Regions from separate parts of the Gottfriedia sp. ABJ_BB2_2 genome, predicted to be linked through region 2. Evidence: a T-box and tRNA genes for the amino acid it is inferred to sense, from the RefSeq annotation. Region 2 holds a T-box; the other holds one or more tRNA genes.

Region 1 (15,985 bases), on a different contig from region 2:
TCAGAGGTGGAAGCGTGGTGACACGTGGAGCTGACTGATACTAATCGGTCGAGGACTTAACTAACAAGTTTGATAATGACATTATCTAGTTTTGAGGGTACAAAAAATCATTTTTTCATCGAAAAATATTACCAAAAAGTTATTGACTTTAGTTGATATTTTGATATAATGATTATTGTCCCAAATAAATTGAATCAAGTGATGATAGCGAAGAGGTCACACCCGTTCCCATACCGAACACGGCAGTTAAGCTCTTCAGCGTCGATGGTAGTTGGGGGTTTCCCCCTGTGAGAGTAGAACGTCGCTTGGTTTGATGGAGGATTAGCTCAGCTGGGAGAGCACCTGCCTTACAAGCAGGGGGTCGGCGGTTCGAGCCCGTCATCCTCCACCATATGCCGACTTAGCTCAATTGGTAGAGCAACTGACTTGTAATCAGTAGGTTGGGGGTTCAAGTCCTCTAGTCGGCACTCTTTTGAGCCATTAGCTCAGTAGGTAGAGCATCTGACTTTTAATCAGAGGGTCGAAGGTTCGAATCCTTCATGGCTCACCATTTTTAATGAATATGCGGGTGTGGCGGAATTGGCAGACGCACCAGACTTAGGATCTGGCGCCTATGGCGTGGGGGTTCGAGTCCCTTCACCCGCACCATTTACACTTGTTTAACAGTATATATGCGGAAGTAGTTCAGTGGTAGAATACAACCTTGCCAAGGTTGGGGTCGCGGGTTCGAGCCCCGTCTTCCGCTCCACATATGCTGCCGGGGTGGTGGAATGGCAGACACACAGGACTTAAAATCCTGCGGGGGTTGACCCCGTGCCGGTTCGAGTCCGGCCCTCGGTACCATTTTTAATATGCGCCCGTAGCTCAATTGGATAGAGCGTTTGACTACGGATCAAAAGGTTATGGGTTCGAGTCCTTTCGGGCGCGCCATATTATTTCAAAACAATAAATTACCTGTATTCTAAACGGGAAGTGGCTCAGCTTGGTAGAGCACCTGGTTTGGGACCAGGGGGTCGCAGGTTCAAATCCTGTCTTCCCGACCATTTTAACATGGGGCCTTAGCTCAGCTGGGAGAGCGCCTGCCTTGCACGCAGGAGGTCAGCGGTTCGATCCCGCTAGGCTCCACTTAAAACTTTAAAAATTATGGCGGTGTAGCTCAGCTGGCTAGAGCGTACGGTTCATACCCGTGAGGTCGTGGGTTCGACTCCCTCCGCCGCTACTTTTAAGGACCTTTAGCTCAGCTGGTTAGAGCAGACGGCTCATAACCGTCCGGTCGTAGGTTCGAGTCCTACAAGGTCCACCACTAAATATGGAGTAATACCCAAGTCTGGCTGAAGGGATCGGTCTTGAAAACCGACAGGGGTGTAACAGCCCGCGGGGGTTCGAATCCCTCTTACTCCTCCATTTTTATTAATTACAAAACATCCTGATATTGGGATGCTATTAATAAGTAAATATTCATGGATCTAAATTAGTTAGTATCCACATTATCGCGGGGTGGAGCAGTCTGGTAGCTCGTCGGGCTCATAACCCGAAGGTCGCAGGTTCAAATCCTGTCCCCGCAACCATATGGTCCCGTGGTGTAGCGGTTAACATGCCTGCCTGTCACGCAGGAGATCGCCGGTTCGATCCCGGTCGGGACCGCCATTTAAATTGGCTCGGTAGCTCAGTCGGTAGAGCAGAGGACTGAAAATCCTCGTGTCGGCGGTTCGATTCCGTCCCGAGCCACCATTTTAATTTTTATATTTAAATAATGTAAAGCCGACTTAGCTCAATTGGTAGAGCAACTGACTTGTAATCAGTAGGTTGGGGGTTCAAGTCCTCTAGTCGGCACCATTATGGCGATCGTGGCGAAGTGGTTAACGCACCGGATTGTGGTTCCGGCATTCGTGGGTTCGATTCCCATCGGTCGCCCCATTACGCGGGTGTAGTTTAATGGTAAAATAGAAGCCTTCCAAGCTTCGGTCGTGGGTTCGATTCCCATCACCCGCTTTTTATTATAATATTTATGGGCCTATAGCTCAGCTGGTTAGAGCGCACGCCTGATAAGCGTGAGGTCGATGGTTCGAGTCCATTTAGGCCCACCATATATATTATATGATTTTTATTGTTCCGCAGTAGCTCAGTGGTAGAGCACTCGGCTGTTAACCGAGTGGTCGTAGGTTCGAATCCTACCTGCGGAGCCATTATAGAGAAGTACCCAAGTGGCTCAAGGGGCGCCCCTGCTAAGGGTGTAGATCGCTAACGCGGTGCGAGGGTTCGAATCCCTTCTTCTCTGCCATAATAACGGCCCGTTGGTCAAGCGGTTAAGACACCGCCCTTTCACGGCGGTAACACGGGTTCGAATCCCGTACGGGTCATATCTAAAGCTCAGTTATTTGTGATAACACAGGTAACTGAGCTTTTTTTAGCATTCTAAAGAAAAAATATTATATACTTTACTCTAATATAACTCTAGGAATAATAAATTGAATGTAACGCTTTAATTCAATCGTATGTTAATGAATTCAGATATAATTACAAAGCAAGATATTGAAAGCGGAGAGTATTCCATCATGCTAAAATGTGAATAGCTTAAGACGAGGTGAGGATATGGGGTTAATAAGCGATCAAGATATGTGGAATGCTGTTATTCAATGTAATGAAAAGTATGATGGAATTTTTATCTATGCAGTCAAGTCTACTGGTATATGTTGTAAGCCATCCTGTAAATCTAGAGCACCCTTAAGAGATAATATTTCATTTTATTCAACTATCACTTTAGCAATAGTAGATGGATTTCGTCCATGTAAAAGATGCCGGCCTGATTTGTACCAATCTAATGAAGAGGAAATTATTTATTCTTCCAAACAATATATAGAAAAGCAGTATCGCAATTCAATCACATTGGATCAACTTGCTCAACATGTCGGGGTAAGTAAATATCACTTGCAGCGTTTATTTAAAAGAATGACAGGATTGTCACCGTTAGAATATGCAACACAGTTAAAAATATCTGATGCAATTGAACGCCTGCTCCACACTGAAGATACGATCACTGAAATAGCATTTCATCTTGGATTCAAGAGTTCCTCTCATTTTTCGAATTTGTTCCGACAGCATACAGACTATAGTCCTACGGAATATAGAAAGGAAGGAATTTCATGTCATTTAAAGAACTAATTGCCTTAATTGGACTTGCTGCTCTATGGGGAGCATCCTTCTTATTCATTCGAATTGCTGCACCAGTATTTGGACCTGTCCTTACAATTGAGGGGAGAGTCGCTGTTGCAGCGCTAGCTTTAGTATTATATTTACTTATTACTAGGAAGTCTTTAGATTTTAGTAAGAGATGGAAACAATATTTAATAATTGGTGCGTTAAATGCGGCAATTCCATTTACATTAATAGCAACATCTGCACTCCATCTAACTGCATCAATGTCCTCTATTCTAAATTCATTAACGCCTCTCTTCACGGCATTAATTGTTTGGGGATGGATGAATGAAACGCTTAGTATTAGAAAATGGGTAGGGATATTAGTAGGAGTGATTGGAGTAGTTCTGTTAGTTGGATGGAGTAGCATACCATTCACAAAAGAAACAATGATTGCAATCGCATTAGCTGTTTTATCGACAATTTCATATGGGTTAGCAGGCGTTTATGCTAAAAAAACTTTTGTGGGTGTGGCACCACTATCACTAGCAGCAGGTCAGCAGATTGCGGCATCCATACTTTTAATTCCGTTTACATTTTTTAATCTTCCTAATACTACAAGCAATTTTTCACTTATCCCAATATTAGCAGTCCTAGCATTAGCTTTATTTTGTACAGCTATTGCCTATCTATTATATTTTTACTTAATAGAAAGTGTAGGGCCAACAAAAACATTAAGTGTTACTTTCTTAATTCCAGTTTTCGGAATAATATGGGGTGTATTGATCCTTAATGAGAAAATTACATTTGGAATGCTAGTAGGTTTTGTTGTCATATTAATGGGAGTGTTTCTTATTTCGGATATTAAATTAGCTACTAAATCAAAGGTTTTGAGACACAATGAATTATAATTAGATTCTGACGTCCACCAAAAGATCGGAAGCTTTTTCAATTAGTTTGAAAATGTAATTGTATAAAAAATCGTGGACCAAAAAAGATCTTCTATATGAAGATCTTTTTTTAGTGGATATTCATTTTTTGTTTATATTCTAAAAATGGCCCATTTATTATTATTAAGTTATTTACGGTGGTATACTCCGCATCAATCGTTTCGTTATTACTATTTAATATCCATTTATATAGTTTGTATTTGAGCGTACTAAGCTTCCCCAGGTGTAATAATTAAATACTTCATACTTTGTAATAGAAGGAAGTAAAGCTCTGATTTCACCAATTAAATATTCACTTAGATGATAAAAGTATCTCTCAAAAAAAGTACGGAATAGTGATCATTTCTTAAGGCGTAATTCCACTTTGTTCATCTAATAAATCCTCCAAAAATGATTAATCTATAAAAACACAAAAATCTTTTTAAAAAATATCAAAAATATTTTCTTCTCTATAATCCGACATTCTTCAACATATTTTAATAAATACATCATTTTAGAATTTTAAATATGCTAATTATGTATGAAATTTTATAGTAAATAACAATTTATCGAATTTATTTAGGGGAAAATAGATTATTTTTGAATATTTATTCCGTTATATTCATTCGACAAAAATGACATAAATACGACAAAGTCAATTATGACAACGTTTTCATGAATGCATGTTCATTTTCCAATATTTGTTTATGAATTTTTTTTGCATAATTACAAGGGAAATATATATGTTTGTAGAATATTAAGAACAAGAAGAATATAGAAGATTGTAATGAGGTGAGGATGTTGCTTTTGACTCGACCAACTGAATTTGATGTGCATTTATTCCATGAAGGTAATTTATTCAAAAGCTACGAATGCTTTGGCGCACATATAGGGAAGAAGGGGAATAAAAAAGGAACGCATTTTACAGTTTGGGCACCACATGCAAAGTGTGTTTCCGTTGTTGGGAATTTTAATGACTGGAATGGCTCAGATCATAAAATGGAGAAATTAAACAATGAAGGCATATGGACAATTTTTATCCCAGAAATTGGGCACGGAACAATTTATAAATATGAGATTGTATCAAAAAGTGGAGATGTTTTACTAAAAAGTGATCCATTTGCATTTTATAGTGAGCTCCGCCCGTATACAGCCTCGGTTGTATATGATCTTTCAGGTTATAAGTGGAAGGATTCAAAATATCGTAAACAGAAATCAAAAAAAGTAGTTTATGAAGAAGCAGTTTTAATTTATGAAGTACATTTGGGTACTTGGAAAAAGAAAAGTAATGGAGATTTTTATACATATGCAGAATTAGCTACCGAGTTAGTTCCATATGTAAAAGAACAAGGTTTTACGCATATAGAATTGCTACCTGTTATTGAGCATCCATATGATCGTTCTTGGGGGTACCAAGGAGTAGGATATTACTCGGCGACAAGTCGTTATGGTAATCCACATGAATTAATGAACTTTATTGATGAATGTCATCAGCATGGAATAGGGGTCATTTTAGATTGGGTGCCTGGTCATTTTTGCAAGGATTCACATGGATTATACATGTTTGATGGGGAACCCACATATGAATATGAAAGTTATGATGTGAGAGAGAATGAAGTGTGGGGGACAGCAAACTTTGACTTATCAAAACCAGAAGTAAGATCTTTTTTATTGTCTAATGCATTATTTTGGCTAGAAAACTTTCATATCGATGGATTCAGAGTTGACGCTGTAGCTAATATTTTGTACTGGAAAGAAGGGCATGAAAAAGAAGAGAATCCATTTGCTGTGTCATTTTTAAGAAAACTAAATGAAGTAGTCTTTGAGTATGATCAGCAAGTTTTAATGATTGCAGAGGATTCAACTGATTGGCCATTAGTAACAGCTCCTACATACGAAGGCGGTTTAGGATTTAATTTTAAATGGAATATGGGTTGGATGAATGATGTTTTAACCTATATGGAAACAGAACCATCTGAGAGAAAACATCATCATAATAGAATGACCTTTTCATTCTTATATGCCTTCACTGAAAATTTTGTTTTGCCATTTTCACATGATGAAGTAGTTCATGGCAAGAAATCACTACTCAATAAAATGCCTGGAAAATATGAGGATAAGTTCGCCCAGCTAAGAGTTTTATTAGGGTATTATTTAGCTCACCCTGGTAAGAAGCTTTTATTTATGGGAAGTGAATTTGGTCAATTTGATGAATGGAAGGATCTAGATCAACTAGATTGGATGATTTCAGATTATGAATATCATTCAAAAACAAACGATTATGTTAAGGAATTACTAGCAATCTATAAGAAAAATAAATCATTATACGAAGTTGATAACCATTGGGATGGCTTTTCTTGGATTGATGCAAATAACGCAGAACAAAGTGTTTTCTCGTTTATTCGAAAAGGTAAAAACAAAGATGATTATGTTATTATCATTTGCAATTTCAGAGAGCTTGCTTATGAGACATATCGAATTGGTGTACCATTTAAGCATCGTTACAAAGAAATTTTATCTAGTGATTATGTAAGATTTGGTGGAGAAAGCAAAATAAATCGTTCGGTTATTGAGACTGATGAAACTCCATTCCATGGTCAACCATATAGCATTGAAATCGCACTACCTGCTTTTAGTTTTACAATCATTCGTCCAGTTAAAATGCGAAAGGGGATTAGCAGCAATGGTTCAGAAAAAATGCGTAGCAATGTTACTAGCAGGAGGGAAAGGGAGTAGACTTAGTTCCCTCACAAAAGAATTAGCAAAGCCAGCAGTAGCCTTTGGAGGAAAATATCGAATAATTGATTTCACATTAAGTAACTGTACAAATTCTGGGATCGATACTGTTGGTGTATTAACGCAATATCAACCACTTGTATTAAATTCATACATTGGTATAGGTAGTGCATGGGACCTGGATCGTTTGAATGGAGGAGTTACTGTATTACCACCATATTCAGAAGCATCTGGTGTTAAATGGTATACAGGAACAGCGAGTGCTATATATCAGAACTTAAATTATATTAAGCAATATCAGCCTGAATACGTGTTAATTCTTTCAGGTGATCATATTTATAAAATGGATTACAGCAAAATGCTTGATTATCATGTTGAAAAAGATGCTGATGTATCAATTTCAGTAATTGAGGTTCCTATTGAAGAAGCAAGTCGATTTGGAATTATGAATACGAATGAACAATTGGACATTGTTGAATTTGAAGAAAAGCCACAATTTCCAAAAAGCAATTTAGCTTCAATGGGAATTTATATATTCAAATGGAATGTTTTAAAGGAATTTTTAGAAATGGATGATCGCAATCCAGAATCAAGCAATGATTTTGGTAAAGATGTCATTCCACTTTTATTAGAAGAAAAGAAGAAAATCGTTGCTTATCCATTCCAAGGATATTGGAAGGACGTAGGTACGGTAAAAAGCTTATGGGAAGCAAATATGGATTTGTTAAATGAAGAGAGTGAACTGAATATTTATGACCGTGATTGGCGTATATATTCTGTGAATCCAAATCAGCCTCCACAATATATTGCTCCTACTGCAATCGTTGAAGATTCACTTATTAATGAAGGCTGTGTTGTAGAAGGCTATATTTCACACTCTGTATTATTCCAAGGAGTGACAATTGGTGAAGGTAGTTTTATTAAAGATTCAGTCGTCATGCCAGGTTGTGTAATAGGTAAGGATGTAAAAATAGAAAATGCGGTTGTCGCTCCGGGTATGGTAGTAGTTGATGGGACAGTATTACGTCCTGAAAAAGAATATGAAGAAGTCATATTAGTGACAAACGAAGTATAAGAGGTGGCTCATTCCTCAAACAGAAAAATAGATTGAGAGGGGTATTCGATGAAACAAACTATGCTAGGTATAATTGAGGCTTCTACACATTTTGAATCTTTAAAACCATTAACAAAGCATCGACCACTTGCTACGCTACCTTACGCTGGTCGTTATCGCTTAATTGATTTTATGTTAAGTAATATGGTGAACTCTGGAATAACAAGTGTGGCTGTATTTCCTGATCAGCCTTATCGTTCAATTATTGACCATTTGGGTTCTGGTAAGCACTGGGATTTGAATAGAAAGCATGATGGCTTATTCATATTTACGCCTGAACCAACTGATGGAGCATTTGGCACGTTTGATTTTATCGAAAAACATATTCAATTTTTACAGCGTTCTACTCAGAAATATGTAGTTGTAGCAAATACATATACAATTTGTTCTGTAGATTTTAGACCAATCCTAAAACGTCATATTGACACGAATGCTGCGATTACTGAGCTAACACAATTTGGCAAATCTTTAAATATATATTTTCTTGAAAAAGATTTATTGTTGAAGTTATTTGAGAACTTCCATGAAAAAGGTTACGAGACAATCATGGACGTTGTTCGTGATAAAAATAATGGAGTAGTGTTAAGTGGGTATGAAATTCCACAGCAAGTTGCAATCATTCAAACAATTGAGGACTATTTCGAGAACAGTATGAAACTATTGAACCCAGAAGTTTGGAATCAATTATTCTTAAAATCATATCCGGTCTTTACGAAAGTAAAAGATGAACCACCTACGAAATATTCAAAAGAAGCAATCGTAAAAAATTCAATTGTTGCTAATGGATGCGTTATTGAAGGTACTGTTGAAAATAGCATTATTTCTCGAGCAGTGAAAATTGGAAAAAATACAATTATTCGTAATTGTGTTGTTATGCAAAAATCAATCATTGGAGATAACTGTATATTAGATGGAGTTGTTTTAGATAAAGATGTACGGATTGAAGAAGGTGTCGAAATTAAAGGGAGTTTAAATGAGCCAGTCGTTCTTCAGAAAGGCTCAGTTCAAGGAGCGTTGATTCAGTGGTAAATGTATTATATATCGTTTCAGAATGTGTACCATTTGTTAAATCAGGAGGGCTTGCAGATGTTGCAGGTGCCCTCCCTAAATATTTAAATAAACTAAATTTGAATGTACGTGTCATGCTTCCGTTTTATTCTCAAATTCCTACTAAATATCGTGAAGAAGCGAAATTAGTAAAAGAACTTGAGGTAACACTAGGCTGGAGAAAACAATATTGTGGTCTTTATGAATTACAGGTTGAAGGATTGACTTATTATTTTATTGATAATGAGTACTATTTCAATCGTGATAAATTATATGGACATTACGATGACGGAGAACGCTATGCGTTTTTTTCTATTGCAGCTATTGAATGTATTCGCGAATTAGATTTTATACCAGATGTTGTTCATTGCCATGATTGGCATACAGCTATGATTCCATTTTTTATGAAGGAATATGGTGTATTAAAAGATATAAACCCGAAGATGAAATCAGTTTTTACAATCCACAATTTACAATTCCAAGGTGTTTTCCCAAAAATGGTAATGGATGATATTTTGGGGATTGATGAAGTGTATTTCAACAATGATTATTTAAAATTTTATGACTGTATCAACTTTATGAAGGCAGGAATTATTGCTAGTGATATAGTGACAACTGTTAGTCCTACGTATAAAGAAGAAATTAAACATGAATTCTTCGGAGAGCAATTAGATGGTCTTCTAAGGGCTCAGGATCATAAATTATTTGGTATTGTAAATGGGATTGATGAAACGATTTATAATCCAGCAACAGATACAAAAATTCATACGAATTATGATGAGTTCACAATTGAAAAGAAAGCTGAAAATAAAAAGAATTTACAGGAATCATTAGCATTGCAAGTTGATGAAAATATTCCAATTATCGCTATGGTCTCTCGTTTAACAAGTCAAAAAGGAATTGACTTGATTCAGCATGTATTTCCACAATTAATGGACCACAATGTGCAAGTCATTATTTTGGGTACTGGTGAAGAAGAATTTGAACATTTCTTTAAAGCGATGGAACATAATTATTATGACAAAGTAAGGTCTTACATTGGTTTTGATGAAAACTTTGCACACCAGATTTACGCTGGTGCCGATTTATTCCTCATGCCATCTTTGTTTGAGCCTTGTGGATTAGGACAGTTAATCGCGATGAAATATGGGTGTGTGCCAATCGTTAGAGAAACTGGGGGCCTAAACGATACCGTCCAATCATATAATGAAAAGACGAAGAGCGGAAATGGTTTTTCATTTAGTAACTATAATGCACACGATATGCTTTTTACAATTGAACGTGCACTTAGTATTTATAACCAGAAACAACATCGAAAAGCGGTGCTTAAAAACGCGATGAATCGAGACTCAAGCTGGTTACAGTCTGCAAAAGAATATGCAAAATTATATTTGCAATCTACAAAGTAAATCTTTTAAGGCGAGGTGGTTCCATGTTTTCTAGTGTGGAGGAATTTGAATGGAATTATAAAGAAAAACTAGAAAGTATGCATGGAAAAAGTATTTCTGAAAGTTCTATTCAAGAACAATATGAAACACTTGGAACAATGATTCGAGAATATATAAGCGAAGAATGGTTGGCTACAAGTGAACAGTATCGTTTGGAACGGAAAAAACAAGTGTATTACTTATCAATTGAGTTCCTTTTAGGAAAGCTTTTGAAGAGTAATTTAATCCATCTAGGACTAAGAGAATTATGTGATTCTGGTCTGAATAAGCTTGGGATATCGCTAGCTACATTAGAAGAATTTGAGAGCGATGCAGGTCTTGGGAATGGAGGTCTAGGAAGACTAGCTGCCTGTTTCCTTGATTCTTTAGCTTCTCAGAATTTACCAGGTCATGGATGTGGCATTCGCTACAAACATGGCCTATTTGACCAAAAAATAGTTGATGGGTATCAAGTTGAACTTCCTGAGCAATGGCTTAAATATGGAAATGTTTGGGAAGTCAGAAGAGATGATCAATCAATTGAAGTCTTATTTGGCGGAGAAGTTGAAGCGTATAATAGTAAAAATCGTTTAGAATTTCGATTACATGGAGCTGAAGCAATAAAAGCTGTTCCTTATGACTTGCCAATCATTGGGTATCATACAAACACAGTTAATACCTTAAGACTTTGGAGTGCGGAAGCTTCATCTCACTCTTCTAATAAATCTTTGATGAAATATAAGCGTGAAGCAGAAGCTGTTTCCGAATTCTTATACCCTGATGATACGCATGATGAAGGGAAAATTTTACGATTAAAGCAGCAATACTTTTTAGTCTCTGCAAGTATACAGAGAATAGTAGATTCATATAAAGAGCAATATGGTGATATTCGTAAGTTTCATCATGAGATCGCTATTCATGTGAATGATACTCATCCTGTATTGGCAATTCCTGAATTAATGAGAATTTTAATAGATATTGAAAAGCTCTCTTGGGAGGAAGCTTGGGAGATTACAACTCAAACAATCTCATACACAAACCATACAACATTATCTGAAGCACTTGAAAAGTGGAGAATTGATTTATTTCAACCCTTACTTCCAAGAATTTATATGATTGTTGAAGAAATAAATGAGAGATATTGCAAAGAGCTATGGAAGAAATATCCTGGTGATTGGGATCGTATTGAAAATATGGCCATAATTGCTCATGGAGTTGTCAAAATGGCACATTTAGCAATCGTGGGTAGTAAAAGTGTTAATGGCGTAGCCGAAATTCATACAGAAATTTTAAAGCAAAGAGAAATGAAGTTATTTTACGAATATGAGCCGACTAAGTTTAATAATAAAACAAATGGAATCACTCACAGGCGATGGTTACTCCAATGTAATCCAGAGTTAAGTGGTTTAATTAGGGATTCGATTGGTGATGACTGGATATATGAACCAACCCAATTAGATAATCTATTAAAATATGAAAATGATGAATCTTTCTTAAATGAATTAATGTTCGTTAAGAAAAAAAGAAAAGAAGTTTTAGAAAACTATGTTCATTACACAAATGGAATTGCTTTAGATACCGATTCAATCTTTGATATTCAAGTGAAGAGAATGCATGCTTATAAGCGTCAGTTATTGAATGTTTTTCACATAATGTACTTATATAATAGACTAAAAGAAGATTCGCATTTTAAAATGCATCCAAGGACATTCATTTTTGGTGCAAAAGCGTCTCCAGGGTATTATTACGCGAAAAAGATCATAAAACTCATTCATTCAGTTGCTAATATTGTCAATAATGATCGTTACATTAATCAATTTATTAAAGTCATATTTATTGAGAATTATCGAGTTTCCTTAGGAGAAATGATATTTCCAGCAGCTGATGTTAGTGAACAAATTTCAACTGCAAGTAAGGAAGCTTCAGGAACTGGTAATATGAAATTTATGATGAATGGCGCATTAACAATAGGAACATTAGATGGTGCTAATATTGAAATTTTAAGAGAAGTAGGCGAGAATAATATCTTTACGTTTGGACTGACTGCTGATGAGGTTTTAAATTATTATCAGCATGGTGGATACAAAAGTAGTGATTATTATCACCATGATTCTCGCATTAAAAAAGTTCTTGATCAGTTACTTTATGGTTTATTTCCATTACCAAGAGTTGAATTTGAAGAAATATTTGATTCACTCATGTCATATAATGATGAATATTTCTTACTGAGGGATTTTTCGTCTTATGTAAAAGCACATGAGAAAATAAACCAAACTTACCAAAATAAACGAGAGTGGGCTACAAAAAGCCTCTATAATGTATCGAAATCTGGTTTCTTTACAAGTGATCGTACAATTCGTGAGTATGCATCTGATATTTGGAATATACAGCAAAGAAGTTTTCATCATTCCTAACCTCCTTTTGTTTTAAGGAGGTTTTTCACATAATTGTGAAACAGAAAGGGGAGATAGTTTGAAATTCCTTTCAGTTGATTACGATATTGCTTTAGAATTAGTACAGTGCTGCATACAGACTTATAAACAGTGGGAAAATGATGGGAAATTTATGGTACCGGCAAATTACACACTAGTTTGTGGATTCAAAGCTTGTGCCATTATTGAGATGGAGTGGTTTGGATATGTTATTGAAAATGAAAACTCACTCATTATTGCCTTTAGAGGGACAAAATCTGACTTAGATTGGCTAGCAGATTTAAAGGTTGAACAAGAGTTATTTCCTTATGCAATGAACAGTGGTAGTGTGCATTCTGGATTTCTATCTATTTATAAATCGTGTAGAGAAGTATTATTAGATATTGTAAAAGAAAGAGCTGCCAATAAAAAAGTATATATAACAGGCCATAGCTTAGGTGGCTCGCTTGCTACTTTACTTGGATTTGAATTAGCAATGACAAACTTATGTACTCCGAATGTGTATAGTTTTGGAGCACCTAAGGTTGGAAATAAAGAATTCAAAGAGAAATATGATGAATTTGTTCGGCAAAGTATAAGATTCGTTAATATTTATGACGTTGTCCCACTCAGTCCACCTTTTAAAGTTGAAATCAAGCCACTAAATCTTTATTTAGAATATTTACACGTTCAGCAGGCTATCACATTTGCTATCAATAAGGGTTCGATTTCAAAAAGTCACAATATCATGACGTATGTTGATGGTGTCAATAAGATGAAGTTGAAGTATGACTATACACCAACCTTTACGTTTAAATTCCGTGAAGAAGAACAAATGGAAGAGCAGGCAAAATGAAATGAACTCTTTTATCTAAAAATTGTTTCAAAAAAAGATCCACAAAGTGTGGATCTTCTTTTTTGTATTAAAATTAATCATTTCCGTCTAATAAGTTTCCAATTCCTCCAAGGATGCTTCCCTCACCGCTTGATGAAGAAGGTAAATATTGACCAATTCTTGATGCTAATCTTGCTAATGTTAATGATTGAACCCAAATTGTCCCAGGGCCTTGTAATGTAGCGAAGAATAATCCTTCACCGCCAAATAATGCCGTTTTTACATTCCCAACATATTCGATTTCATAGTTTACATCACCAGTGAAGGCAACAATACATCCAGTATCAATTTTTACTTTTTCACCAGGCTGAAGCGTTTTTTGATAAATCGAACCACCTGCATGCAAGAAAGCAAGGCCATCACCTTCAACCTTTTGCATAATAAAACCTTCTCCACCAAAAAGACCAGTACTTAATTTTTTACGGAACTCAATCCCAACAGAAACGCCTTTAGCAGCAGCTAAAAACGAATCCTTTTGACAGATAACTTTATTTCCATACTCTTGTAAGTCTAATGGTATGATAGATCCTGGATAAGGGGCAGAAAAGCTAACTGTTTTAAGGCTATTAGCGTTATTAGTAAAACTTGTCATGAATAAGCTTTCACCTGTTACTAAGCGTTTACCAGCACCTACTAACTTCCCAAACAGTCCACCAGATTGTGGAGAGCCATCTCCGAAAATTGTTTCTAACTCAATGCCGTCATCCATCATCATCATTGCGCCAGCTTCAGCAACAACGCTTTCTTTTGGGTCAAGTTCTACTTGAACAAACTGCATATCATGTCCATGGATTTTGTATGTAACTTCATGTGCTTTTCTCATTTTTACATTCCTCCTAAAGAATAAATATACATCTTTTTTAATACAAATTTCTATGCTTTCGTAAAAAAAATAACCAAAAATTTACATAATCCTTTTTTTATTATGACTTAATACAAAGGAAAAAAATCAAAAAAAAACCTTACAATATCTATCTATATTTTAAATGAAAAATTGTATGAATTATATAAAAATTTTACCAGAAAATGAGATTTAGTATCATTGACGCCTTTTTTTATATATGATATATTTAAATTACTATTAACTGCATATTCATTTGAAGGTAAGAAATTAACGATCCATTTGCACTACAAAATTTTTAGTACTGCTCATATTTTTCTTTGTCTTGAAAAGAAGTAATGACCACTTTCAATGTTGTAGCAATCTTAAGTTGATTGACAATGACGTTCTTTTTCTTAATCCCTCTTTATGCACGTTCTAATAGTGTATAAATGTATTTCTAGGAGGTATTATCGATGGAATTCGGTAAAGTTAAATGGTTTAACAGCGAAAAAGGATTTGGATTCATCCAAACTGAAGGTGGAAACGACGTATTCGTACATTTCTCTGCTATTCAAGGCGAAGGTTTCAAAACTTTAGAAGAAGGTCAAGAAGTTAGCTTCGAAATCATCGAAGGTAACCGTGGACCACAAGCTGCTAACGTAAACAAAAAATAATTTTTGTTATGTCTAAGGCATCCTCATGTAGGGTGCCTTTTTATTATGAAACTAGTAATCTATCTATTACTCCGTCCAACTAAAAGTCAGCGTTAATAACAATTTTTCAATATAAAAACACGCATTCTAAAATGCGTGTTTATTTATTGTTTATGAGGATTTTAATATTTGTCTATATCCTTTGCATCGATACTATCCAATTCACCATTTAGTGCTTGTTCTTCGTAATCATCAAGTTCTCTTTCGTATTGCTCATGTTTTTTTGTTGGATAGACTGTTCGGTTTTTTCCATACATATCAGTTCCGATAAAATTCTCGAACTCTTCAACATAACCAACGTTTTCGTAACTTTCAGTGTATGTGTCATCATATTCCTGAATATTGTTAAATTCAAAATCTGATGGGGTTTGAGAGCTTCCATAGCGTTCTACAGCCTGTAAAGAATCTTCTGCGTCGAACATCATTGATCGATCTTTTTTATCTCTAGCAAATGGTGGAGTTAGAACTTCTTCTTCAATTGGACGATCGTACTCTCTATTGGAACTAGAAATATGTTGATCATGAGCATGTTCAATCATTGTTCTAGCCGTAGGAAGTGCTTCTAATCGTTCAAATGGAATTTCTTCACCACTTACTTCACAAATACCATATGTCCCGTTTTCGATTTTTTGTAAAGCAGCGTCAACATCAGTTAATTCATTTCGTAAGTGTTCGTGTAGTGCAATATCTTTTTCGCGTTCAAATAATTCTGTTCCCAAATCTCCAGGATGATTATCAGCTAGAGAAAGCTCATC
Region 2 (15,985 bases):
AAGTTTCTTAAAAACAATTGAAATTATATGCTATAATTTAAGGTAGCATATGGTGACCAAGATAGAATGGCATTTTATATGCTATTCTATTTTTTATTATTCTTAAATTACATCCGATATAAAATTAAGAATACTTTAGTGGACTTTGATAATGGAGGCATAAACATGCAAGAAAATAAGATAATTAGTTTAGAAGACCGTGTTCCGATCTTGCGTAATAAAAAACGTAAAAAAGCAAATATACGTTTACTAATGACAATTTTATTGTTTTTTTCTTTGCTTTTATGTGTATTATATTTCCAAACATCCATTGGTTCAGAAATAAATTTAGAAATTAAAGGAAATAACCTTTATACAGATAAAGAAATTCAAAAATTAGCCGATTTAAACCAAGACGATAGCTTTTTGACAATTTATTCAAAAAAGGTGATACAAAAGCTTGAAAGTAGAAATACAATTCAATCAGCAGTAGTACATAAAAAATTTCCGAATAAAGTAGAAATCGTCATAAAAGAATATCAGCCAATCGGACAAGCAATGTTTGATGGGAAAAAACATTTACTTCTTGAAAGTGGTATGTTACTAAAGGATAATAATTCATTAGAAAATACAACTATTCCTGAACTAAATGGATGGAGTCAAGGTGATGAACTACAAGAATTAGCGGTTGAACTTTCAAAATTACCAAAAAGTATTTTTCATTCAATTTCTGAAATAGAATATACCCCAAGTAAAGATGATCCTTTACTTGTCACTGTTTTTATGAATGAGGGTTATGAAGTGAAGACGACAATTAGAAAATTTTCAAACAAAATGTCAAATTACCCAATCATTTTAAAGTCAATTCCTAAAAATAAAAAAGGGGTTATTCATTTAGAAGTTGGTGCTTATTTCGCGCCATATGAAACCAATGTTACAAATGTTATAAAATAACGGTAATAACATTAGAAAACAGTACTTTTAAGCCTTTTTTATCTGTTTATGTTAGTGTAGACTAATAGATAAATAGATATTATTGAAAAAAATTAAAAAGATTGTGAAAAATCTAAATAAAAAAGAGGGAAATCCCTTGTGAATGTTGAATTAGTTTTCATATATGTTATTTAAGAATGAATTGATGTTCGATTATAATAGATAGAGAGAAAAAGGAGGTGCCATCATGAACAGCAATGAGATCTATGTGAGTCTTGACGTTGGAACTTCGACGATTAAAGTTATAATTGGTGAATTAGTTAACGACACACTAAACATTATCGGCGTAGGTAATGTAAAATCTTCTGGCTTAAAACGTGGTTCAATAGTTGATATAGATGAAACAGTTACTTCCATCAAAAAAGCTATTGATCAAGCAGAAAGAATGGTTGGCATTCACATTGACAAAGTAATAGTAGGGGTTAGTGCAAACCAAGTTCAATTAATTAACACTAATGGAGTAGTGGCAGTTTCAAAAGAAAATAAGGAAATTGATAATGAAGATGTTCTAAGAGTAATGGATCAGGCACAGGTTATTTCAATTCCACCTGAAAGGGAAATTATTGATGTCGTTCCTCATGAATACATTGTAGATGGCCTTTCAGAAGTAAAAGACCCTAGAGGTATGATTGGGGTTAGACTTGAAATGGAAGGTACATTAATCACTGGTTCTAGAACACTTGTACATAATATTTTACGTTGCGTTGAAAGAGCAGGCTTAGAGGTTACTGATATTTGCTTACAACCAATGGCTGCAAGTACAATCGCTTTAAAACAAGACGAGAAAAACTTAGGTGTCGCTTTAGTTGATATTGGAGGCGGGTCTACGACAATCTCTGTATTCAGAGAAGGTGTGTTAGTTGCAACTTCTGTATTGCCAGTAGGTGGCGAACACATTACGAAGGATTTATCGATTGGATTAAAGACATCAACTGATGATGCTGAAAAAATAAAAGTGAAATTTGGACATGCATTTTATGATACAGCTTTAACTGAAGAAGTATTAAGTGTTCCAATTATGGGTAGCGAACAGCATCACCAATATAGTCAACAAGAAATATCAGATGTAATTGAAGCAAGGTTAGAAGAAATCTTCTTAATGGTTCAAAATGAACTAACAAGAATGAGAGGAAGTAATCTACCTGGTGGATTTGTTTTAACTGGTGGTACTGTATCAATGACTGGTGTTATTGATTTAGCTCAACGAGTATTTAAAAATAATGTAAGGATTGCAACGCCTGATTATATTGGTGTTCGCGAACCTCAATACATTACTGGTGTAGGACTAATAAGATATGCTTTTTATAAATCAAAAATGCGTGGTAAAAAACTTAGCTCTAATATCGCTTTCGAATCGAATGAACGAAAACCTGTAGCTGTTACAAATTCAAATACAAAACCAAAACAGCAGGATGAAGAACGTGTCATGAGTAAAGTTAAAAGCATTTTTAAGTATTTATGGGATTAATTTTGTGATGAATTTGAAATAGTAGGGGGATTAGTCATGTTAGATTTTGATACAAACTTAGATGCGTTAGCGAAAATAAAAGTAATTGGTGTAGGTGGCGGTGGAAATAATGCCGTAAACCGTATGATAGAACATGGCGTACAAGGTGTAGACTTTATCGCTGTGAATACAGATGCACAAGCGCTTAATCTTTCTAAAGCAGATGTTAGAATGCAAATCGGTGGTAAATTAACTCGTGGTTTAGGTGCAGGTGCAAATCCAGAGGTTGGTAAAAAGGCTGCTGAAGAAAGCAGAGAACAATTACAAGAAGCTCTTAAAGGAGCTGACATGGTATTCGTAACTGCTGGAATGGGTGGCGGTACTGGAACAGGAGCTGCACCGGTGATTGCTCAAGTTGCTAAAGAACTTGGCGCATTAACTGTTGGGGTTGTAACTCGTCCATTTACATTTGAAGGTAGAAAACGTTCAACACAAGCAGCAACTGGTATTGCTGCAATGAAAGAAAGTGTTGATACACTAATTGTTATTCCAAATGATCGTTTATTAGAAATAGTTGATCGTAACACACCAATGTTAGAGGCTTTCCGTGAAGCTGATAATGTATTACGACAAGGTGTTCAAGGTATTTCTGATTTGATCGCTGTACCAGGTTTAATCAACCTTGACTTTGCTGACGTAAAGACAATTATGTCAAACAAAGGTTCTGCATTAATGGGAATCGGTGTTGCTGGTGGAGAAAACCGTGCAGCTGAAGCAGCTAAAAAGGCTATCTCAAGTCCATTACTTGAAACGTCAATTAATGGTGCTCAAGGTGTGTTAATGAATATCACTGGTGGAACTAACTTAAGCTTATATGAAGTACAAGAAGCTGCAGATATCGTTTCAACTGCATGTGATGCTGAAGTAAATATGATTTTCGGTTCTGTTATCAATGAGAACTTAAAAGACGAAATCATCGTTACAGTTATTGCTACAGGTTTTGAAGGTGTAGTTGCTCCTACGCCAGCTCAAAAGCAAATGCAAAGACCATCAATTTCTACGCCAAGCCAGTCTACTCAAACGACTGTAAAACGTGAAATTGTTCGTGAAGAGGCTCCTGTTGTTGAAACGACAAAGAATATTACAAGTCTAGATGATTTAGATATTCCGGCTTTCTTACGCAATCGTAAAAAACGTTAATCAATTAAGCAAAACCAAGAAAAGAAGTGAGATACCTCTTTTCTTGGTTTTTTATTTTAAACATTTATTTAATTAAGCTTCGTAATTCTCTGCTAGATACAGTTTGTTAAATAGAATTTCTATCAAACCCACCACACTAATCTCCTTGCCATGAATCAACAACAAACCATTTTGTTTTATTTTTATCTTTAATTGCTGGGCAGTAACTAAAAAAGAAGACCCCATATATGTTCCAAATTCTACAATTTTTTTGACTTCATAAATTTGCTAATCTTTACGTTATGACAGTACGTCGTGGTATTAGCATACCTACCTCAATTGATTTAGGATCCCTCATCTTCCCAGATTCCTAAAGGAGTCTCGTACCTTCCGTTTTAAATCAACTGCTATATTTACTAGTCATAATCTTTCAGAAATAGCATATTTAAAATATTATAACGCTAGTGCTTGTCCGAGCTTATCGGTCATTTTCACATATAAACTTGTCGAAAAACTCTTACTTAAGAAACCCTTTTTTTGACAGACTTCTTACGGTGCTCATCCTATACTTACAAATAAATGAACTATATTTCAGAGGATGGCGACAATATTGGTGATATATGGTGATCTTGTTTGGTTATTAAACTTGTTAATGGATTTTTTGATTATCCAACTGACAGGTTTGATCCTAAAGAGAAATGTATCTATTTTTCGTTCGTTTTTAGGCGCATTTATAGGTTCTATCGTTGTTTTATTAACGTTTACTCCATATGCATATGTTGTTAGTTCACCCTTTATGAAAATATTATTATCATTTTTCATTGTATTTTTTTCATTTGGAAAACAACGTATGATTACATTTTTACAATGTATCAGTATTTTCTATTTTTCTACTTTTTTACTAGGTGGAGCACTATTAGGACTACATTATTTATTTCAATCAGATTCTAATAATTTATCAAAGTCTTCGTTTTATGGGGATCCATTAAGTTGGTATTTTGTATTAGGGATGATACCAATCGTCATTTTATTTGCAAGGAAGTCTATCAACCAGATTGCCTTTACAAAATGGAAATTAAACGAAATGTATGAAATGGAAATCGTATGGAGAAATACTACCATCCATACAAAAGGATTAATGGACAGTGGAAATTCACTTCATGAGCCACTTTCAAGAAAGCCAGTTATCATTTTAGATTGTTCTACAAAAGATTTTGGACTTCCTGGAGAATTAGTTAAGTTAGTACGTGATTCAGAAAGTACATTACAAGGCAAAGAGTCATTAGATGTCTTAAGTTTTTTCCAAGCATCGTTCGTACCTTATAAAAGCATTGGTCAAAGTAATCAATTACTAGTTGCTATTAAACCAACAGTCGTTCGCTTAAAAATTAATGGAAAATGGTACTCTACGAAATCTGTCTTATTAGGATTAAGTCATGTCACTTTGTCTTCTGACAACTTATATGAATGTATCCTTCATCCAAAAATGATGCAGGGAACGATTAACGAAATCGCATAGGAGGTAGAAAATGTATCGTTTTTTCTTAAAATTAAAATTAGGATTTTATAAGCTCTTAGTGAAACTTGGCTTGAAAGCCGATGAAGTTTTTTACATAGGAGGTAGTGAAGCACTTCCGCCACCTTTAACAAGAGAAGAAGAAGAAAAGCTATTACAGAAGCTGCCAAATGGTGATCTTGGTGCACGCTCTTTATTAATTGAACGAAATTTACGACTCGTCGTCTATATAGCAAGAAAATTTGAAAATACGGGTATTAATATTGAGGATTTAATCAGTATTGGTACAATTGGTCTCATTAAAGCGGTTAATACCTTCAATCCTGAAAAGAAAATTAAACTAGCAACTTATGCTTCTAGATGTATTGAAAATGAAATCTTAATGCATTTACGAAGAAATAATAAAAATCGTTCTGAAGTGTCATTTGATGAACCACTTAATATTGATTGGGATGGAAATGAATTATTACTGTCTGATGTCCTAGGGACTGAGGATGATATTATTACGAAGGATTTAGAAGCAAATGTAGATAAATCTTTATTAACAAAAGCATTAGATCAATTAAATGATCGTGAAAAACAAATTATGGAACTTAGATTTGGTCTTGATGGAACAGAAGAAAAAACACAAAAAGATGTTGCAGATATGCTTGGAATTTCCCAATCATACATCTCTCGCTTAGAAAAAAGAATCATAAAAAGGCTTCGTAAAGAGTTTAATAAAATGGTGTAATAGACAAAAAGAATAGAAGATGAGTGTACTCATTTTCTATTCTTTTTTTTTATTTGAATGTAAAATGTTAAATATTTTGTAAATATGTTTTCGTGCATAAATTTTCCACCGAAGGAGATACTTACCTATAGTACAGCAACTCCAAAGTAGGAGGGAACATCATGACACGAAACAAAGTAGAAATATGTGGTGTAGATACTTCGAAACTTCCAGTTTTAAAAAATGATGAGATGCGAAAGTTATTTCATGCGATGCAAAGCGGTGACCGTAGTGCAAGAGAAACAATCGTAAACGGAAATTTACGTCTTGTTCTGAGTGTTATACAACGTTTTAATAATCGTGGAGAATTTGTGGATGACTTATTTCAAGTGGGTTGTATTGGGCTAATGAAATCGATTGATAATTTCGATTTAAGTCAAAATGTAAAATTTTCAACGTATGCAGTACCGATGATCATAGGAGAAATAAGAAGATACTTACGCGATAATAATCCAATCAGAGTATCAAGATCACTAAGAGACATTGCATACAAGGCTCTTCAAGTAAGAGAGCGTCTATTGGCTGAGAATTCGAAAGAGCCAACACCAGTTCAAATTGCAGAAGTATTAGGTGTTACACATGAAGAAATTGTCTTCGCATTAGATGCAATTCAAGATCCAGTTTCGTTATTTGAACCTATATATAATGACGGAGGCGATCCAATTTTCGTGATGGATCAGCTAAGTGATGATAAAAATAAGGACGAGCAATGGGTAGAAGAACTTGCACTACGCGAAGGAATGAAAAGACTAAACGATAGAGAAAAAATGATCATAAGCAAAAGATTTTTCCAAGGAAAAACACAAATGGAAGTTGCTGAAGAAATCGGAATTTCACAAGCACAAGTTTCAAGACTAGAAAAATCAGCAATCAAACAAATGAACAAGAATATTCAAGGTTGAAACGAAATGTGGAGCTAGCTTGTGGAACTAGACACAAAAAAAGCGGAGGCGACTGTTTAGCCCCGACAAGCATAAGGCGAGCCCAGATAAAGGTTGCTCTTTAACCTTTAACTGGGCTTGACTTATGACCTTGAGGGGCTAGGAGCCGGAGCTAGACACCAAGAAAAGCGGAGGCGACTGTTCAGCTCCGACAAGCATAAGGCGAGCACTGATAAAGGTTGCTCTTTAACCTTTAACTGGGCTTGACTTATGACCTCGAGGAGCTAGGAGCCGAAGCTGGACACCAAGAAAAAAGAAGGCGACTACTCATCTAATAAAGCAGCACGAATTAAACATTGGTACTTCTAAATTCTTCCAAATCTAGATTATATAGTCATTAAACTGTAATTAGTCGTAGTATTTCCGATAATAATTGTGTTAGACAATGAGGTAAGGAACAATTCATTGTTTAACACATTTTTATTTTAAATAAAATCAATATTCGTCTCATTGTCTTCATATATTTGTTAAAAAGGAAGGTGAAGAGATAGTGGCAAGAATTTCTGACTTTCAAGTGAAAGATGTAGTGAATGTTGCTGATGGTAAAAAGTTAGGTAATATTGTTGATTTAGATATTGATCAATTAAGCGGGAAAATTACATCAATTATTTTAACAAAGCCTGGAAAAGGACTGAATTTTTTTAGTAAGGAAGAAGAAATGACGATTTATTGGAGCGATATAGTGAAAATTGGTGAGGATGTCATCCTTGTAAAATATCGTTCGACAGTAGATTTAGACGGAAATGCAGTAAAACCTGTAAATTTACCTTAAAAAATATAGAGTGTTTTGTCAAAAATAATCAAAAATATGAAATCTATGGTAAAATATAGGAAACCCTAATAGTGGTTTAGATAGTAATATTTACTAAATACGTTTTGTGAGGTTCTTTAGATATGAAAGACTGTTTCATTCAATCGACTGAAAGTACTTTTAAGATACAACCTTGGGAAGACTCATACAAACATTTAGTTGCAGGTTTTACAACAAAAAATGGTGGAGTTAGTCAAGGTTGTTTCTCTTCTTTTAATGTAGGTTTACATGTAAATGATTCAGAAGACCACGTAGTTGAGAATAGAGAATTACTTGCTAAAGAAATCAACTATCCAATTACGAAATGGGTTTGCTCTGAACAAATACATGGCAATAATGTAGTGAAGGTTACAAAGGACGAATGTGGAAAAGGTGTTACTGATTATAGTAGTGGCATCCCAGGCACAGATGGCTTTTATACGAATGAAGAAAATGTTTTACTTACTTCTTGTTATGCGGACTGCGTACCATTATATTTTCTTGAACCTACAAAAAAATACATTGGATTAGCGCATGCTGGATGGAAAGGTACCGTTTCAAATATAGGCGGGAATTTAATCCAAAAGTGGTTAACGGAAGAAGCTATTAATGTAAAAAATATTCAAGTAGTCATTGGTCCATCAATTGGCAATTGTTGTTATGAGGTAGATGATTTTGTGAAGAACAAGGTAAATGATGCATTTTCGAACAATATACCGCCATCTGTTTTGACAAATATGCCAAATGGTAAATACTCTTTGGATTTAAAAGAAGCAAACAAACAATTGCTCATTGAAGCTGGAGTCCCAAAAGAAAATATTTACGTTACAACTTATTGTACAAGCTGTAACCCGAATACATTTTTTTCTCATCGAAGAGATGAAGGGAAAACAGGTAGAATGATGAGCTTTATTGGTTGGAGGATATAGCAGCATGACGATCAAACAAAACTATGAAAGAATTAGCGAGCAAATACGTTCTGCAAAAAACAGGTCAAATCGTGAAGATCAAGTTACGTTAATAGCTGTTACAAAAGAAGTATCAGCAAATGTAGCTAAAGAGGTATTGGAGCTTGGGATCAACCAATTAGGGGAAAATCGATTTGAAGGTTTAGAAGATAAGCAAAATCAAATTGATACTGACGTTGTTTGGCATTTTATTGGTTCATTACAAACAAGAAAAGTAAAAGATATAATCCATCGCATAGATTACCTTCATTCTTTAGATAGAATGTCACTGGCACAGGAAATCCAAAAAAGAGCGAATGAACCATTAAAGTGTTTTATACAAGTAAATGTCTCTGGTGAGGAATCAAAACATGGTTTATCGCCTGAAGAAGTGCTTAATTTTGCTCGTGAATTAGCTGAACTAGATAAGGTACTTGTTGTTGGATTAATGACGATGGCACCGTATACTGAAGATCAGCAAATCATAAGAAATAGTTTTAAAGGATTAAAGGATTTACAGTTGAAAATTAAAGAATTAGAAATAGCAAATGTTCCATGTAATGAATTATCGATGGGGATGTCAAACGATTTTGAAATTGCGATAGAAGAAGGAGCAACCTTCATTCGCGTTGGGACAGATTTAGTTGGAAAGGGAAGGTAAATAGCTATGAGTTTTATCGGAAAAGTAAGAAACTTTTTTGCAATGGATGATGAGTACGAAGACGATGAATATGAGTATGAGGAACAACAACCTGTTTCTAAGCATGTTAATGAAGAAGTACATCAAGAACGTAGTAATTCAAAGCAAAAATTAGTAAGTATACCAGGAGGAGCATCCTTGACGTCAAAAGTTGTATTGGCACAGCCACGTGAATATGCAGAAGCACAAGATGTTGCAGATCACTTGAAATCTAAAAAAGCTGTTGTGATCAATCTTCAACAAATGCAAATTGATCAAGCAAAACGCTTCGTTGATTTTCTAAGTGGTACTGTTTATGCAATTAGTGGAGATATAAAAAAAATCGGAACAAATACATTCATTTGTACTCCAGATAATGTAGATATTTCTGGAACAATTACAGATATGTTATTTGAGGAAGAACAATCCATTAAAAGGTGGTAAATAGATGGACTTTATTTTATCAATCTTGTATCATGCGGTACAAGTATATCAAACGATATTAGTGATTCACATCATTATGTCCTGGTTTCCACAAGTACAACAATCATCTTTCGGTCGATTTATCGGAAGAATAGCAGAACCATACTTAGAGCCGTTCCGTCGTATTATACCGTCAATCGGAATGTTTGATTTCTCGCCAATTGTAGCTTTAATTACGTTACAATTTGCAATGAGAGGTATATATGCGCTTAGTACTTACTTCTAAAAAGAGAATCGAAACGGTTCTCTTTTTTACTATTTATTTTGTGTAGAAACAGAGGAATGCTTCAATGAGTATATACGATCATTATCGAAAAGAAGAGCATGTATTTGTTGATCAAGTGATAAATTGGAAAGAGCAAGTAATTGAACGATACTCGCCAAAGTTAACTGATTTCCTTGATATAAGAGAACAAAAGATTATGAGTACAATTATCGGGAATCAATCAGAATATATTGTTTCTTTTTTTGGCGGTCAGGAAAATAGTGAGCGCAAACGTGCACTCATTTTTCCAAATTACTATTCACCAATGGATGATGATTTTTCTCTAACCGCATTTAATTTAAGCTATGCTGTGAAATTTCATTCTTTATCACATAGACAAGTACTTGGGACGCTTATGTCATTAGGTATGACAAGAGCAAAATTTGGTGATATTTTATTAAAAGATGATGTTATACAAATAATTGTTGCCGAGGAAATAGCAGTTTTTGTTGAGAATAACTTGAATTCTATCGGTAAATCGCCGATTAAACTAGAGAGAATTCCATTTAATGAACTAGTTGAAATTGAAGACGACTGGCAATCTAGACATGGTACAATTTCATCTCTTCGTCTAGATGTATTAATTAGTGAGTTTTATCATATATCACGCCAGAAAGCACAGGCATTAATAAAAGCTGAACATGTCAAAGTAAATCAAAAAATCATTGATTCAACTTCATTTATTTGTGGAGAAGGAGACTTACTATCCGTAAAAGGATTTGGAAGAGGAATGCTTCTTTCGATAGATGGAATGTCTAAAAAAGAAAAATGGCGGATTCAATACGGTGTCAAAAAATAGTCAGAAAATGTAGAAGGATATTCGTAGAAACTGTCGAAAAGTAATAATAACCTATATTTAAGAACTTACATGGAGGTGGCTTAATTGCCTTTAACACCACTTGATATTCATAATAAAGAATTTGGTAAAAGTTTTCGAGGATATGACGAAGACGAAGTGAACGAATTTCTTGACCAAGTGATCAAGGACTATGAACTAGTTATTCGTGAAAAGAAACAATTAGAAGAACAAATGTTAGATATGAAAGAAAGATTAAAACATTTTTCTACTATTGAAGAAACTTTAAATAAGTCAATTTTAATTGCTCAAGAAGCTGCAGAAGATGTAAAAGGAAATGCTCAAAAAGAAGCAAAATTAATTATAAAAGAAGCAGAAAAAAATGCAGATCGTATTATCAACGAAGCTTTAATCAAATCTCGAAAAGTAACAATGGAATTTGAAGAGCTTAAAAAACAATCAAAAGTTTTCCGTACAAGACTTCGTATGGCAATTGAGACTCAATTAGAGATGTTAAGTCATGAAGATTGGGATCATATTTTAGATAAAGAAACAGAAGAAATAGCAAACTAATTTTAAGAAGCCTTGACGATTTGTAAAGTTTTACATATAATTTATTAAATATTAATAGTTAATCGGTGATAGGGAAGAGTACTTCTATAAAATCTAGTTAGCGAGTCAAGGATAGTGAAAGCTTGATGTAGAAAAATAGAACGAAAATCACCCTTGAGAGCTTTTCTGAACGTTAGTAAGAACAGCCGTTTCGTTCACGTTACGAATGCTAAGTGGATTATAAAGTTAATTTATAGTCAATTAGGGTGGTACCACGGGAAAACCTTTCTCGTCCCTTTATTGGGATGAGAAAGGTTTTTTTGTGCTCTATTTATAACCGATTGGGATTGTTTTAAACGATTCAATTCTATTCATTTATTCTGGTGAATCGAGGTTTTAGTTGTCTGTACTAATTTGTACGAACAAAAAACCTAACTAATAAAAGATTTAGAAGATGGATAGAATGCGTTAATGTGGAACTCGACTATTTAAAAAAGGATTAAAACCATAAACAGGAGGAGTATCAAATGGAATATAAAGATACGTTATTGATGCCAAAAACAGAATTTCCAATGAGAGGGAATTTACCGCAGCGTGAACCTCAAATTCAAGAGGACTGGAATGCGAAAGATATCTATACAACTGTAATGAAACACAATGCAGGAAAACCATCATTTATCTTACATGATGGCCCTCCATATGCGAATGGTGACCTACATATGGGGCATGCACTAAATAAAGTCTTAAAAGATTTTATCGTTCGTTTTTACAATATGAATGGCTATCGTTCCCCTTACGTTCCAGGATGGGATACACATGGTTTACCAATTGAACAAGCGTTAGCGAACAAAAAAGTCAATCGTAAAGAAATGTCAGTAGCCGAATTTCGTAAACTTTGTGAAGAGTATGCTTACGAGCAAGTTGAACGTCAAAAAGAACAATTTAAGCGTTTAGGAATTTTAGGTGATTGGGATCGTCCATACATTACGCTTGAAAAAGAATATGAAGCAGAACAAATTAAAGTTTTCGGTAAAATGGCGACAAAAGGCTTAATCTATAAAGGTCTTAAACCAGTTTATTGGTCTCCATCAAGTGAATCTGCATTAGCTGAAGCAGAAATTGAATATCAAGATAAACGATCTGCATCAATCTATGTTGCATTCTCAGTTGAAAATGGAAAAAATGTATTAAATGGTGGAGAGAAATTCATCATTTGGACGACGACTCCATGGACAATTCCAGCTAACTTAGCAGTTTGTTTACATCCAGAACTTAACTATGATGTTGTAGCAGTAAATGGTGACAAATTTGTAGTTGCAAGTGAATTAAGAGAGTCAGTATCAACTGAATTAGGTTGGGAAGATGCTGTTGTTGAAAATACATTTAACGGTAGCCAGCTTGAAGGAATCGTTTGTAAACATCCATTATACGATCGTCAATCTGTTGTTATTCTTGGTGATCATGTAACAACTGATGCTGGAACAGGTTGTGTTCATACAGCTCCAGGTCATGGTGAAGACGACTTCCGAGTAGGTCAACAGTACGGCTTAGACGTACTTTGTCCAGTTGATGAAAAAGGTGTATTAACAAAAGAAGCACCTGGTTTCGAAGGGTTATTCTATGATGAAGCAAATAAAGAAATTACAAAAGCATTAGAAGAAAAAGGTGCTTTACTTAAACTACAATTTATCACGCATTCATATCCACATGACTGGAGAACAAAAAAACCAATTATCTTCCGTGCTACAGCTCAATGGTTTGCTTCAATTGAAGCAATTCGTGATCAATTAATGCAAGCTGTACAAGATACAAACTGGTTCCCTGCTTGGGGTGAAACAAGACTATTCAACATGGTACGTGACCGTGGAGACTGGTGTATTTCTCGTCAACGTGTTTGGGGTGTACCAATCCCAGTATTTTATGCTGAAGATGGAGAAGCAATCATTACAGAAGAAACAATTGAACATGTTTCTAATTTATTTAAAGAAAATGGTTCTAACATCTGGTTTGAAAAAGAAGCAAAAGAATTATTACCTGAAGGATTTACTCATCCTGGTTCACCAAATGGTAAATTCACTAAAGAAAAAGATATAATGGATGTATGGTTTGATAGCGGATCTTCACATCAAGCTGTGTTAACAACTCGTGAAGAATTATCATTCCCAGCTGATGTGTATTTAGAAGGTTCAGATCAGTACCGTGGTTGGTTCAACTCATCATTAAGCACAAGTGTTGCTGTTACTGGTCAAGCGCCATATAAATCAGTAGTGAGTCATGGTTTCGTATTAGATGGTGAAGGACGTAAAATGAGTAAGTCTATTGGTAATATCGTTCTTCCTTCAAAAATCATGAATCAATATGGTTCAGATATTTTACGTTTATGGGTAGCTTCTGTTGATTATCAATCTGATGTACGTATTTCAGATGCATTAATGAAACAAGTAGCTGAAGTTTATCGTAAAATCCGAAACACTTTCCGTTTCTTATTAGGAAACTTAGATGGATTTAATGCAGAAACAGATGCATTAAAATTTGATGAACTTCGTGAATTAGATCAATACATGCTTGTTAAATTAAATGATGTTGTAAAAACAGTACGTGAATCATATGAAAAATATGAATTTGCCACTGTATATCATACAATTCAAAATTTCTGTACAACTGAATTAAGTTCATTCTATTTTGATTTATCAAAAGATGTATTGTATATCGAGCCAAAATCAAATAAAGATCGTTTAGCAATTCAAACTGTATTACATGAATCATTACAAGCTCTTACACGTTTAGTTGCTCCAATTTTACCTCATACAGCTGAAGAAGTTTGGACGCATATGGCAGGAACATCAGTTGATAGCATTTTCTTAACTGAAATGCCTGAGGTAAATAACTTTGGTGACACTACTGAGTTAGTAGCGAAATGGGAAAAATTCATGGACTTACGTGATGATGTATTAAAAGCATTAGAAGTTGCTCGTAATGAAAAAGTAATCGGTAAATCTTTAACTGCTGCAGTTAAAATTTATCCTAACGCAGAAGTATCTGATTTATTACAATCAATTAATGAAGACTTAAAACAATTATTAATCGTATCTCATGTTGAAGTAGCTGATCGTGATGCAAAAGTGCCACAAACAGCTCAGAAATTTGATTCATTAAGTATTGAAGTTACTCCTGCCACTGGTGAAACATGTGAACGTTGTTGGGTTGTAACAGAAGAAGTAGGAAAAGATGAAGAGCATTCAACACTATGCTTACGTTGTGCAAGTGTTGTAAAAGAAATGTAATGTAAAAGTGCTTGAAGCATTTGAAGACAAAGTCGAAAGTTAAACTTTCGGCTTTTTTTTTCAATTTAAAAAAGAATGAAATAAAGGACTATTTTAATCCTAGAGAAAAAAACCTAACTATTAAAAACGTTAAACCATTGAATTCTTAATTAAGTTGTTAATCATTAAAAATTTCATATTTTTCAAACATTGTAAATATGGTTGTGTTGGTGTATGTTATGTTTAATTAGTATGAAATTATTAAAGTGAAAAGGTTTGATAAGATGAATTACGAAAAAAATCCGAATTGGAATAAGTTGACGGATTTAATGAAAAAGAGAGTGGAACTAAGAGAAAAAGGATATAGCTACCAAGAAATTGCAGACTTGGAGATGAAAAGTCGTTCAAGTATACAACAAAGTATTAAACGTTCATATTTCCTGTTAGGAAGAAATGAACCAAATGTGAAAGAGGTACTACCAAACGAGATTGATCAGGTTGTTGAAGTTGAACGAGTAAGAGATGAGATGCTTACTGAATTTCATAAACGAGGTATTAGAGAATTTTTCAAAGAGATCTTAAAGAGAGATGATGTAAGAGAAATTCTAAAAGAAGAATTTAAAAGAGAATTAGAAGAAGAGAAACATCGGTAATAGTAATTTTTTCCTTATTGTATGTATTGTTGTATGTGTGTATGTATTGGTGTATGATTAATTTGTAAACAATTACAAAAATTCAACTATTGAGGAGTACACCATGAATAATACTTTCAAAAAAGTTACTCAATCAGTTTTAGGGATTGTAGTAGCTATCACAATGATTTTAGGAATTGAAACGACAAGTGTTGGAGCAACATCTGGAGCAGTAATTGCAAATAAATTAGCAATAAAGGAAAAGCCTTATATTAGTTCTAAGACTGTTGGTTACCTGACTAAAAATCAAAAAATTACTTACACAGGTTACAATCGTACTTTTGTGAAAATTAGTAACAAAGGTAAAACAAGATATATTCTAAAAAAATACGTGAAATATATAGCGCCAAAAACTGCAAAGATAGCAAGTTCTAGCTCTACTCAACAGCAAATTTTAGACTTAGTAAATACTGAACGTGGTAAAGGTGGGTTAAAGCCATTAACATTAACTAGCTATTTAAATGGAACAGCTCAACAATGGTCACAAACAATGAGTAATGCAAACAGTATGTATCATTCAACTTTATCATTCAACGGTGGGTATAAAGGTGAAAATATTGCTCATGGTCAAACAACTCCATCACAAGTAATGTATGATTGGATGCATTCTGAAGGTCATAGAGCAAACATTATGAGCAAAAACTTTCAACATTTAGGTGTAGGTAAAGTAGGAACATATTGGACTCAGCAA

The links. The T-box of region 2 lies ahead of ileS (isoleucine--tRNA ligase). A T-box ahead of a tRNA ligase gene usually reads a tRNA of that ligase, here a tRNA-Ile.
Region 1: it encodes a tRNA-Ile, which carries the amino acid that the T-box ahead of ileS (isoleucine--tRNA ligase) is inferred to sense. The anticodon was not compared.

What each region holds. Positions count from the first base shown of each region.
Region 1 covers NZ_JBVFKR010000006.1:22-16,006, forward strand. The annotation lists partial or broken rRNA gene ACX6U0_RS14010 (23S ribosomal RNA) at 1-64, shown strand, start outside; rRNA gene rrf (5S ribosomal RNA) at 195-310, shown strand; tRNA gene ACX6U0_RS14020 (tRNA-Val) at 316-391, shown strand; tRNA gene ACX6U0_RS14025 (tRNA-Thr) at 395-467, shown strand; tRNA gene ACX6U0_RS14030 (tRNA-Lys) at 475-550, shown strand; tRNA gene ACX6U0_RS14035 (tRNA-Leu) at 565-648, shown strand; tRNA gene ACX6U0_RS14040 (tRNA-Gly) at 674-748, shown strand; tRNA gene ACX6U0_RS14045 (tRNA-Leu) at 757-843, shown strand; tRNA gene ACX6U0_RS14050 (tRNA-Arg) at 854-930, shown strand; tRNA gene ACX6U0_RS14055 (tRNA-Pro) at 967-1,043, shown strand; tRNA gene ACX6U0_RS14060 (tRNA-Ala) at 1,053-1,125, shown strand; tRNA gene ACX6U0_RS14065 (tRNA-Met) at 1,146-1,219, shown strand; tRNA gene ACX6U0_RS14070 (tRNA-Ile) at 1,227-1,303, shown strand; tRNA gene ACX6U0_RS14075 (tRNA-Ser) at 1,312-1,404, shown strand; tRNA gene ACX6U0_RS14080 (tRNA-Met) at 1,492-1,568, shown strand; tRNA gene ACX6U0_RS14085 (tRNA-Asp) at 1,572-1,647, shown strand; tRNA gene ACX6U0_RS14090 (tRNA-Phe) at 1,656-1,731, shown strand; tRNA gene ACX6U0_RS14095 (tRNA-Thr) at 1,761-1,836, shown strand; tRNA gene ACX6U0_RS14100 (tRNA-His) at 1,842-1,917, shown strand; tRNA gene ACX6U0_RS14105 (tRNA-Gly) at 1,922-1,992, shown strand; tRNA gene ACX6U0_RS14110 (tRNA-Ile) at 2,011-2,087, shown strand; tRNA gene ACX6U0_RS14115 (tRNA-Asn) at 2,112-2,186, shown strand; tRNA gene ACX6U0_RS14120 (tRNA-Ser) at 2,191-2,281, shown strand; tRNA gene ACX6U0_RS14125 (tRNA-Glu) at 2,289-2,360, shown strand; gene ACX6U0_RS14130 (bifunctional transcriptional activator/DNA repair enzyme AdaA) at 2,593-3,162, shown strand; gene ACX6U0_RS14135 (DMT family transporter) at 3,144-4,046, shown strand; gene glgB (1,4-alpha-glucan branching protein GlgB) at 4,863-6,800, shown strand; gene ACX6U0_RS14145 (glucose-1-phosphate adenylyltransferase) at 6,748-7,875, shown strand; gene ACX6U0_RS14150 (GlgC family sugar phosphate nucleotidyltransferase) at 7,924-8,943, shown strand; gene glgA (glycogen synthase GlgA) at 8,937-10,370, shown strand; gene ACX6U0_RS14160 (glycogen/starch/alpha-glucan phosphorylase) at 10,394-12,802, shown strand; gene ACX6U0_RS14165 (lipase family protein) at 12,861-13,655, shown strand; gene ACX6U0_RS14170 (TIGR00266 family protein) at 13,729-14,517, opposite strand; gene ACX6U0_RS14175 (cold-shock protein) at 14,991-15,191, shown strand; gene ACX6U0_RS14180 (TraR/DksA C4-type zinc finger protein) at 15,353-15,985, opposite strand, start outside.
Region 2 covers NZ_JBVFKR010000001.1:917,723-933,707, reverse strand. The annotation lists gene murB (UDP-N-acetylmuramate dehydrogenase) at 1-2, shown strand, start outside; gene ACX6U0_RS04705 (cell division protein FtsQ/DivIB) at 166-933, shown strand; gene ftsA (cell division protein FtsA) at 1,160-2,440, shown strand; gene ftsZ (cell division protein FtsZ) at 2,477-3,619, shown strand; gene spoIIGA (sigma-E processing peptidase SpoIIGA) at 4,212-5,117, shown strand; gene sigE (RNA polymerase sporulation sigma factor SigE) at 5,128-5,847, shown strand; gene sigG (RNA polymerase sporulation sigma factor SigG) at 6,009-6,788, shown strand; gene ACX6U0_RS04675 (YlmC/YmxH family sporulation protein) at 7,318-7,599, shown strand; gene pgeF (peptidoglycan editing factor PgeF) at 7,722-8,546, shown strand; gene ACX6U0_RS04665 (YggS family pyridoxal phosphate-dependent enzyme) at 8,551-9,225, shown strand; gene ACX6U0_RS04660 (cell division protein SepF) at 9,232-9,687, shown strand; gene ACX6U0_RS04655 (YggT family protein) at 9,692-9,952, shown strand; gene ACX6U0_RS04650 (YlmH family RNA-binding protein) at 10,017-10,790, shown strand; gene ACX6U0_RS04645 (DivIVA domain-containing protein) at 10,875-11,360, shown strand; T-box leader at 11,417-11,639, shown strand; gene ileS (isoleucine--tRNA ligase) at 11,867-14,623, shown strand; gene ACX6U0_RS04635 (hypothetical protein) at 14,887-15,255, shown strand; gene ACX6U0_RS04630 (CAP domain-containing protein) at 15,359-15,985, shown strand, end outside.